Regions from separate parts of the Paenibacillus sp. FSL H7-0350 genome, predicted to be linked through region 1. Evidence: a T-box and tRNA genes for the amino acid it is inferred to sense, from the RefSeq annotation. Region 1 holds a T-box; the other holds one or more tRNA genes.
What was found. A T-box is a leader RNA that pairs with one kind of tRNA and senses whether it is charged. The one in region 1 lies ahead of metG (methionine--tRNA ligase), so its partner is inferred to be a tRNA-Met.
Positions count from the first base shown of each region.

Region 2: it has a tRNA-Met gene. The T-box ahead of metG (methionine--tRNA ligase) is inferred to sense a tRNA for this amino acid. The anticodon was not compared.

Region 1 covers NZ_CP151972.1:1,970,907-1,976,473, forward strand. Annotated here, with positions in the region: gene metG (methionine--tRNA ligase) at 19-2,046, opposite strand; T-box leader at 2,108-2,366, opposite strand; gene yidD (membrane protein insertion efficiency factor YidD) at 2,405-2,668, opposite strand; gene NYE24_RS09320 (Fur family transcriptional regulator) at 2,671-3,132, opposite strand; gene NYE24_RS09325 (stalk domain-containing protein) at 3,305-5,567, opposite strand, start outside.
Region 2 covers NZ_CP151972.1:2,405,203-2,410,769, reverse strand. Annotated here, with positions in the region: gene carB (carbamoyl-phosphate synthase large subunit) at 1-1,326, shown strand, start outside; gene pyrF (orotidine-5'-phosphate decarboxylase) at 1,524-2,240, shown strand; gene pyrE (orotate phosphoribosyltransferase) at 2,237-2,878, shown strand; gene NYE24_RS11110 (hypothetical protein) at 3,447-3,611, shown strand; tRNA gene NYE24_RS11105 (tRNA-Met) at 3,697-3,770, shown strand; tRNA gene NYE24_RS11100 (tRNA-Ile) at 3,820-3,893, shown strand; gene NYE24_RS11095 (hypothetical protein) at 4,016-4,141, opposite strand; partial or broken gene NYE24_RS11090 (transposase) at 4,165-4,377, opposite strand; gene NYE24_RS11085 (hypothetical protein) at 4,463-4,987, opposite strand; gene NYE24_RS11080 (hypothetical protein) at 5,216-5,521, shown strand.

The DNA.
Region 1 (5,567 bases):
ATGCCCTTCTTGGCATTCTTATTTCACAATCGCTCCGTTCGGCATGCTGTCCGGCACGGTAGCAATGGTCAGCTGCTCGCCCTTGGAGGCGGCCAGAATCATGCCCTGAGACAGCTCACCGCGCAGCTTCACCGGCTTCAGGTTCACAATGCAGATCACCTTGCGTCCCACCAGCTCCTCCGGTGTGTAGAACTTCGCAATGCCGGATACCACCTGGCGCTGCTCATAGCCAAGATCCAGCTGCAGCTTCAGCAGCTTATCCGCCTTCTTCACTGGCTCGCAGGCGATAACCTGGGCTACGCGCAGCTCCGCCTTGGCGAAATCGTCGATGCCGATTTCTTCCTTATGCTCCTCTTCCTCCGGATCGGCACCCGCCGCTTCCGGAGTCACAGCAGCCGCTGCCGGCGCCGCCTCTGCAGCGGCCGGCTTCCCGGCTCCCATCGCTTCGGCGATGTACGCTACCTCCTGCGCCACATCCAGGCGCGGGAAGATCGGGTCGCCCTTCACCAGCCGGGTGCCCGCTGGAATCAGGCCGAAGGATCGGCCGCTCTCCCAGGTGGTCAGCTCGCCCGGCTGAATGCCCAGCTGCTCCCAGATCTTCGCCGGAGCGCCGGTCAGGAACGGCTGGAGCAGGATGGACGCGGTGCGCAGTCCCTCGACAAGGTGTCTCATTACCGAAGCCAGCTCAGCGCTGCGGCTCTCGTCCTTGGCGAGCACCCAAGGCTGAGTCTCATCAATGTATTTGTTCGTCCGGCTGATCAGCGCGCCGATGGCAGTCAGGGCTACGGAGAATTCCATCTTCTCCATCGCTTCTTCCACCTTGGCGTAAGTACTCTGTACTACCGCCTCAAGCTCACCGTCAAATGCGGTCACCTGGCCGGCATAAGCCGGAAGCTCGCCGCCGAAGTATTTCTCCACCATTGCGCCAGTCCGGTTCAGCAGGTTACCCAGGTCATTGGCCAGATCGTAGTTAATACGATCCACGAAGCTCTCCGGCGTGAAGGTTCCGTCCGAGCCGAAGGGAACCTCGCGCAGCAGATAATAGCGCAGAGCATCCAGGCCGTAACGGTCAATCAGCGTCACCGGATCAACCACATTGCCCTTGGATTTGGACATCTTGCCATCCTTCATCAGCAGCCAACCGTGCGCGAACACCTTCTTCGGCAGCGGTTCGCCAAGTGCCATCAGAATGATCGGCCAGTAGATCGTATGGAAGCGGACAATTTCCTTCCCGACGATATGTACATCCGCAGGCCAGTACTTGTCATACAGGCTGCGGTCCTCCGAGCCATAGCCAAGGGCCGTAATGTAGTTAGTAAGCGCATCGATCCATACATACACTACATGCTTCTCGTCGCCTTTTACCTTAACGCCCCAGTCAAAAGTCGTACGGGATACCGCCAGATCCTCCAGACCCGGCTTGATGAAGTTGTTAATCATCTCGTTCTTGCGGGATTCCGGCAGGATAAACTCAGGGTTCTCCTCGTAGAACTTCAGCAGACGGTCAGCATACTTGCTCATGCGGAAGAAGTAGCTCTCCTCCTTGACCAGTTCCACCGGGTGTCCGCTGTCCGGACTTTTCCCTCCGGTAATCTTGCCGTCAGCATCACGTTCAATATCCACCAGTTGGGTTTCGGTGTAGAAGGTCTCATCCGAAATACAGTACCAGCCTTCGTATTCCCCTTTGTAGATATCCCCCTGCTTCAGTAGACGGTCAAAAATATCCGCGACCACCTTCTTATGGCGCTCCTCTGTGGTACGGATGAAATCATCATTCGAGATGTCCAGCTTCTTCCACAGATCCTTAATGCCGACTACAATCCCGTCCACGAACTCCTGCGGGGTCTTCCCGGCCTTCCCGGCCTTCTCTTCAATCTTCTGCCCATGTTCGTCCGTTCCCGTCAGATAGCGCACCTCATAGCCGCGCAGCCGCTTGTAGCGGGCCATCGCGTCACCGGCTACCGTGGAATACGCATGCCCGATATGCAGCTTATCGCTCGGATAATAGATCGGTGTTGTCAGATAAAAGGTTTTGTTCTCACTCATTACTTCATCATCCCTTCGTTATCCCTAATCGTCCATTTCACACAAAAAACTCCCGCCCCCTATATGGGGCGAGAGTAAACTCACGCGATACCACCCAACATTCCCCGGCTCCTCACAGAGCACAGGCTTCGTCAGTTCCCAAATGGAACTGTCCATTAACGCTGGAACACGCCGTGCGCTTACGCAGACCCGGCTTCAGGCCTTCCGCTCGAACACAGTTCCTCCCGGACCATATTCAATCTGGCGTCCCATACCGGCTCCCAGCAGCCCCGGCTCTCTGTAATGGTGTCCACATTTACTTATCCGTTCCTCGGAATATCACTTATTATTCAAAATATACCCATCCCGGCTGTCCATGTCAAGTCGTATGCAGCGGCTTGTCTCCGGAAGGATGCTCTTCGCGCGGCGGCACCGGGTCAAGACCACCCGGATGGAAGGGATGGCAGCGGGCAATCCGCCTGGCAGCCAGCCACGAACCCTTCAGCGCCCCATGGACCTCTATGGCTTCCAGCGCGTACGCCGAACAAGTCGGGTAGAACCGGCAGGTGGCGGGCTTGAGCGGTGAAATGAACTTGCGGTAGACCCGGATAGGGACCTGTACCGTTCTTCGTAGGGTAGCCATATTCAGCGCCCCTCTTTGCTGCGGGCGGCCCCGGCCGGCTCTTCTTCTCTTCCCTGCTCACAATCTTTACAGTAGCCGAACACCTCGAATTTATGCTTGACTACCCGGAACTGATCCGGCGGATCGGTCAGATTCATCGGGCAGAACTGAATCGGGTAAGTCTTCATACATTGAAGACAAATCATATGATGATGGTGGTGGTCCTGACTGCAGCTTGCCTTGAATTTGACGCCTTCTTCAAACACAATCTGCTCCAGTACCCCAAGCTCCTCCATAACGCGCAGGTTGCGGTAGACTGTATCGAAGCTCAGCCCGCTATACTTGCGGCCCATATGCTCATATACATCCTTCGCAGACAAATATCCCGTATTCTCGCCGAATAATTTGGCAAGCGTCTTGCGCTGATCGGTGATTCGCAGCCCCTGCCCCGACATGGCTTCCAGGATTTGATCTGTCGACAGCATTCGCTCATCTCCCATAACATAGGTCGTTTGTGTTGCACTCTCTTTATAATGCCCCAAAAGCACTGCCCAGTCAATAAATGTGCCCGTTACCTGCCCGCATCAGCAGACTTGCGGCAGAATACAAAACGGCAGCCGCTCCATTAGGAGCGCTGCCGTTTGTATTGTAGAAAAATTATTTTTTCGCCGGAAGCGGGGTGAAGACAAAGTTAACGGGCAGGTTGCTGCCGGAAGCGACGGAGAACACAATCTCTACACGCCCTTCATACTCTCCGGTACGGTAGATGACAGCATTCGTGTCTGATGATTTGCCTAATGTGCCCTTATTGGGCAGGTTCACCATTGTGCCGTTTACAAGCAACGGTCCCAGATAAGGACCCCCGCGCGGGTTGAAGGTGATCAGCGTGTTTGCTGCAACACGCTCCAGTACGATTTTGTAAAGTACCCCGAAGTTACCAGCATTGGAAACAACCGTTCCCTTCATTGGATCAATACCGTCCAGGTTCTTGTCAAGTTTATTGTCCCCCAGAAGCAGCTTGCTTTGCGTGGCACCCACCAGATCGGTGACGTTCATGATTCGCGTAGAATCTGGAAATGTTCCGCGGGTATGCACACCATCGCTGTCAAGAATAGGCAGATAAGGAAGCTCAGCAACCGGATCTTTGCTCTCCTCCACTATGACTACGTTATACTGAACCGGCAGATCACTGAACAGGTCTGCGCTCAGCGACATTACGTCTTTAGGCTTCATTGCATTTTTGTTCAGGTCAGTCATAATCGGAAGACTTTGCCCCGGCTGCAGGGTAATTTGCGATTGAGCCGAGCCGGTAATCATGGAGTTAAAGTATTTCTCCATCGATACTTTGCCCGTATATTCCGGTAATGTCACGGGACCGGCAACCCCCAGATACTGGGTAGTAATGGTTGTCGGATACAGGTTGTTGTTCGTAGCAATCACATAGAGCTTCTGTCTGGTAGCCATATTGTTCATATGATGCACAAGGAAGCGTGTATTGCCCACAGAGCTTTCACGGTACAGTACACCTTCCGTATTAACGGTCTCTGGGCTGTTGCTGCGGATCAGGGTGTAACCTTCGGACGACAGCGTATACGGCAGATTCGGAAGCGACGGAATCATCCCGCCGTCCATGCTGATGATATCCCCCGGAATGGTGAACAGCTTCGTTACTTCATCCTGTGTATACAGTTGTTCATTGGTGATTGTAATCGTCTTCTCAAAAGTACTGCTAAGACCGCGCTTGTCCGTAACCGTCAGCTGAATGGATAGCGGTCCCGGGTTAAAGTACGCCAGAGAACGATTGTTCCAGACGGCAGTCAGCTCTTCATTCTCAGGATCATAGCTGGTATCGGTCAGCGTTACCGGCTCACCCATTTTGTATTCTTCTTTATCTGTTGTGAATTGGGCCACTGGCGGCTGATTAGGCTGCAGTACCTGGATTGTGACCGGATAAGGATCACTCCACATGTTATTGGCATCCCGCACCGAGTAGGTAACCGTATAGAAGCCCGCCTGATCATAGATATCCCGCTTATTGTCGCTCCACCGTTCTTCAACAATCGGCGTACCGTTCGGCGAAGAGCTGGAGGTCACATAATTCACGGTAGTCTCACCGGCATAGATTTCCTTAGGCTGAACTGTGAAGGAAGCCGTCGGCTTCGTATTCAGCGTAAGAATAACCCGCTTTTGTACATTATCTACAGTATAAGGAATATTAAGTGCATAGGTAATCGAGGTTAACGGAATCATGAAGGTACCTTTGAACTGGTAAGCCGGTCCCTTCATGGTGAACTTAGTACCATTGACCGTATAGATTTTGCTGTCTGTTTTGAAGCGCATAATGCTGGTTCCCTTAGTCACAATGACCTCTTTGGTTTTGGCATCATACGTGAAGGCAACGCCAACCATTTCCACCATTGCGCGAATGGATACGTAAGACACGCCGTTCTTGACTGCCATCGGCTGATTGGCCGTGTAAGGCGTACCATTTCTGAACATCTTGTTGCTGTTCATCATCAGAATAAGCTGGCCTCCTCCTGTAGCAGAGGTAGTCATGCTTGGATTCATAGGAGTATCCGTAAGCGGAGTTGCTGTAGGCATAACCGCATCGGTCGGAACAGTACCGTCCACAGGAGCTGCTGTTGCACCTGGAACAACAGTAGCGGCCGGAACCGGTGTCGCTGTCACTGCCGGAATGCCTTGAACCGGTGATGCTGTAGGAACTGGTGCCGGTGTTGGAGTCGGTATTACTGTGCCTGCTGGCGGCTCGGTTACCAGCGGCGGCAGCGGATCCGTTGACTCGGGCTGAAGCTGTGTGTCAGCGGTGTTTGCCGCTTCGTTAACACTCTGAGGTGTTGTACTCTCTGTGCTGACAGGCGCGGCCCAAGCCGGAATGGCTGCAGCGACTTGCGATACAGCC
Region 2 (5,567 bases), 430 kb from region 1:
CAGGAGAATCCGATCGGAGTCATCGTACAGTTCGGCGGACAGACCGCGATTAACCTGGCTGCACCGCTTGCTGCTGCAGGCGTGAACATTCTGGGGACCAGCCTGGAGAGCATCGATGAAGCCGAGAACCGCAAGAAGTTCGAAGCGCTGCTGGCCCGTCTGGATATCGCACAACCTAAAGGCAAGACCGTAATCAACATCGATGAAGCCGTCGAAACCGCGCAATCCCTCGGTTATCCGGTGCTGGTTCGTCCATCGTATGTCCTGGGCGGACGCGCCATGGAGATTGTCTACAACGACACAGAGCTGCTGAGCTACATGGTTGAAGCGGTAAAAGTGAATCCGGAGCATCCGGTGCTGATCGACCGTTACATGCTGGGCAAGGAAGTGGAAGTGGACGCCATCTGCGACGGAGAGACAGTTGTCATTCCGGGCATCATGGAGCATGTGGAACGCGCAGGGGTTCACTCCGGCGACTCTATCGCTGTCTACCCGCCGCAATATCTGGATGAAGGTCTGAAGCAGAAGATTGCCGAGATTACCATCAAGATTGCCAAGGAGCTCAAGACCATCGGTCTGGTGAACATCCAGTTCGTCATTTATCAGAATGAAGTGTATGTCATTGAGGTCAACCCGCGCTCCTCACGTACGGTTCCGTTCCTGAGTAAAGTAACAGGTATTCCGATGGCGAACCTGGCGACCAAGATCATTCTCGGCGGCAAGCTGAAGGAAGATGGGTATACTGAAGGCTTATGGCCGGAGAGCGATTATGTGTCGGTAAAAGTACCGGTGTTCTCTTTTGCCAAGCTGCGCAGAGTAGAGCCTACGCTCGGACCGGAGATGAAATCTACCGGAGAAGTCATGGGCCGCGACAAACTGTATGCCAAGGCGCTCTACAAAGGCCTGATCGGTGCAGGAATGAAGATTCCCGCCACCGGCGCAATCATCGTAACCGTAGCCGACAAAGACAAGGCTGAAGCAGTTGAACTGATGAAGGGCTTCCATGCCATGGGCTACAAAATTATCGCCACCGGCGGTACAGCAGCGGCGCTGGAGCAGGCCGGGCTGAACGTAATGAATGTTAACAAGCTGGATGAAGGTGAGCCGACTATTCTGGATCTGATCCGCGGCGGTCAAGCGAACTTCGTCTTCAATACACTGACCAAGGGCAAAACGCCTGAGCGTGACGGATTCCGCATCCGCCGTGAAGCGGTAGAGAACGGAGTCGTATGTATGACCTCGCTCGATACGGTAACGGCGCTGCTGAGAATGCTGCAGACGATTAACTTCTCGTCCCAGCCGATGCCTGCTTTTGTTGGACAATAAGATAGAGGGTGAGGCAGCTGTAACAGGCTGCTACAGGAACGGTTTGCGTTAACGCAGACCGTTCCCCTATGCCCGGGACCTTGAAGCCAGAGGCGATGGATACGATAACTAAGAAAGAAGGTTGGCGAATGGAACGGACAGCAGCAGAGCAGCAGCACGGGCACGAGAATGTCGGACAGATTGAGAAGTGGAATGAAATGGCCGGACGGCTGATGGTTGCATTGGATTACCCGAATGCAGATCAGGCGCGGGCGCTGATCGAACAGCTCGAAGGAATCCCCTGTTATATGAAGGTGGGCATGCAGCTGTTCTATGCAGCCGGTCCTGACTTCATCCGGGAGCTGAAGGAGCGCGGATATTCGGTATTCCTAGATGTCAAAATGCATGATATCCCCAACACCGTACGGGGCGGGGCAGAGAGCTTGACCTTGCTCGGCGTGGATATGTTCAACGTACATGCCGCTGGAGGAGCCGCCATGATGGCGGCTGCACTGGAAGGAGCGGCCCAGGCGGTCAGCCTGAAGCCACCCTTGCACATGCCGCTGATCATTGCAGTAACACAGCTTACCAGCACCAGCCAGGAAGTGATGAACCGCGAAATCGGCATAGCCGGAACAGTGACTGATGCAGTGGTGCGTTACGCCAAGCTTGCAGCGGAAGCAGGCTTGCATGGAGTGGTAGCATCCCCGCAGGAATCCGTGGTGATTGCTGAAGCGTGCGGACCCGAGTTCCGTACGGTTACCCCTGGTATCCGGCCCGCCGGGGCGTCCCTGGACGACCAGTCCCGGGTCATGACGCCGAGGCAGGCTATCCGCCAAGGCAGCCACTACCTGGTAGTGGGCCGGCCGATTACAGCAGCGGCAGATCCGCGTGCAGCAGCACTGACTATTATTGAGGAGATGAGCCAAGCATGAGCATATTAGAGAATCGAAGTGAACAGGTCGCAAGTCATCTGCTGGAGATCGGAGCGGTAGCCCTGCGTCCGCAGGAGCCGTTCACCTGGACCTCCGGCATCAAATCGCCGATCTACTGCGACAACCGTCTGACCATGGCCTTCCCGGCCGTCCGCAACTACATTGCCGAGGCCTTCGCAGAGCTGATCAGAACCAGCTACCCGGACGCCGAGGTGATTGCCGGGACAGCAACCGCCGGTATCCCGCATGCGGCCTGGGTGGCCGATAAGCTCGGTCTCCCGATGGCTTACATCCGGGACAAGGCCAAAGGCCATGGCAAGCAGAACCAAATCGAAGGACTGATCACACCCGGCCAGAAGGTCGTCGTGATCGAGGACCTGATCTCCACCGGCGGCAGCTCCATCAAGGCTGCGCAGGCCGTACAAGAAGCAGGCGGCCTCCCGTTGGCCGTCTTGGCCATCTTCAGCTACGAGCTGGACCGCGCCGTAGAAGCCTTCGCCGCTGCACAGCTTCCGCTCCAGAGCCTGTCCAATTACAGCACACTGATTAATGTGGCGCTGGCCCAGGGCAAGATCGCGGAGAGCGATGTAGCGCTGCTGCAATCCTGGCGCCAGGACCCTGCCGCCTTCGGCGTGTAGAGAAGAGGACGTATAAAAGAAGCTCAGTCCCCTTTGAAGGGGATCGGGCTTCTTTTTGAGTACTTTCACATGATGGAACTCCTTTTTCGGTCGGGCGCCCGTTCACTCTCGAAACACCTTTTTAGGGGATAACTGGAAAAATAGCATTTATTCAATGGCTCAGCACATTTCTGGAGACTTTAGTTGGATAAAATACACTTGTTGAAACCTGAAATGGACAATAACGCAGATACCGCCAGAACTAGATGATCTAAATCCACTTATTTCCTTTTAAGAAGAGATTTCCACCAAATTAAGTGTACAAAATCCAACTGTTTCCCCCCAACTGCTCATTATCTCCACAGCCCCTAATTAGCTGCGCACTCTCTTCCTGTTTTCAACTCATTTTTTATAATCCATCCCCCCAGTAATCTGCTCCAGGCGAGCGTTATCCTTCAACCAGCCACCTAAGCTTTCGGGCAGAAATTGCCATCCGATCCGCTGAGCAATCCTCTAATTTTCTTGCAAAACTGGGCATGATAAATAGCACCGGGACATATATTATTGTGATGAAGGAGAAGAGGGTATCATGAATTGGATCTATTTTGCCAAGTTGTTCAGGACCAGATTTCAAGCGGGCTGCCTTGCCAAAAGACTGGAGCAGGACGGCTGGATCTATGGCTATCATGATCCGAGTTTTGTGGAAATATACCGTTCGCGTAAGGGCCGTTATGGTGTGCGTTTTCTGCCTTAGACAGAAAATCCAAAATCATCCTTGACTTTATCCATGGGTATATTGTATATTATCTATTGTCGCTGTTTAAATAATTATTAACTGACGCGGGGTGGAGCAGCCCGGTAGCTCGTCGGGCTCATAACCCGAAGGCCGCAGGTTCAAATCCTGCCCCCGCAATTACCTTATTACACCGGACAGCACTCGTATAATACGGATATCCTAGTCCGGGCCCTTAGCTCAGTTGGTTAGAGCGGTCGGCTCATAACCGATTGGTCACAGGTTCGAGTCCTGTAGGGCCCACTTCACTCAAACCCTTACTTTGTAAGGGTTTTTTGCTGTTTATAGGCTCATAGGAGCGAATATGCTTGAGTGGGGAAAGGCCATATTTTATAGCTTGCTAACGGATTTGCTAACGGAGACTTTTATTCCACAGGTTCAAGCTGCTTTTCTGCGAATTTATTGAGTTCATTTTCAATTCTGTCAACGGCTTCTTCCTGCATGATCGGGAGCAGATGTGAGTACTTCTCATTGAACATCGCTGGAGTCATGTCCAGGCGTTCGGCGGCAACCCACGCGTCCTGCAGTATTCATAAAGCACAATGGGCGGTCCACTGCATCCGGTCCAGTACAACCACAGGTACGACTGCGACTCAGCGGACTTTCCTGGCTCACGCAGCACCTGCAGCGTCGTCAGCCACTGATCTGCCCCATACATCATCCAATTCGCCATGGTCTGCCGCGAGAGTGTCAGCCCGAGCCGGGAAAACTGTTGCTCCTGGCGGTGTGAACGCGAAGCGATTTAGACGCCCATCGTTACGGCCCCCATGCCGAAATCGGTCTATTCCGGCAGTCTGGCTTCGCCTTCTATTCTAGCGCATGTCATGACCCAAAAATATGTGGAGAGCCAGCCTCTCTACCGCCAAAGTTGGAAGTTCAAAGGTAATTGCTGTGCCGCCAGGATCAGCAACTGTATTTTCACGAGGGATAGGCAGCCCAGTAAACGTTTGCCCGCTACTAACTGCATCATATGCAGCTGTGAATATGACATTGCTCTGATTTCCAGACTGTACTAACTGCGGACCATGTCCTAGTGCTAAGATATCAATTCCTCTTTGAGAGGGACTTATTACCCATTCAAATCGTAGGTTAAGCTGATAATCATTTGTCCCCACTTTAAAAGCTTGCATAGTATATTTCATATAGCCATCGTCAGTAACATAATCTACGCTTGAATTTTGAATGTTTACTTCTTGTTGTTTTATCATTCTTAACTTTGGCAGAGTTTGTTTTTCATTTTGTGCTACATTATATTCTGCTACTTCCTGGTAAAATTCATCTTCACTCAAAGGTACTACTTTTTCTGTACCTTCTATAGGTGTAATCGTCGGGGTCAATCGATAGGGCTGCTTGGCTGATGCACATATAGACATGGAGCAGGAATATTGACAGTGAAAAAAGAAGCAGCAGCGGCACTTAAAAGATTCGCCTCAGTAGCCAGCTAAGTGCAAAGACTTTTTATATAGGCTTTAGGAAGGAACTGTACAGTTTTCTTCTAGGGCGAAGTGCGTGAAGGAAAAAACTTGCTGGATGACGAAATATGATGTCGAAGGGAGGTTTATGAAATGGATGATTGGGATGAAAAAATAAAAAAGGCATTTGATGTTCATGTTGAGAAAAAAGTAAACATAACTAGTGCATTGAACTCACTTATGGTTGAACTAAGAGCTCGCCAGGGATTAAAACCTAATGTAGAACAAATAAATGAATATCCTTTGGTATGGAGGATATTGATTCAAGGCCGCTGTGTTGATATTAGCGAAGAAGAAATTGATGATATCCGGGATTCATTGCCTAGTTTCAATAGTTCAGGTGAGAAATTACCTTTACTTGATGGAATTAAAAAATTGTTAGTTGAAAAATTTAATTAAGCACCTTAGGATGACTTTTATGTCTTTAAATGGCCTTTTATAAGCT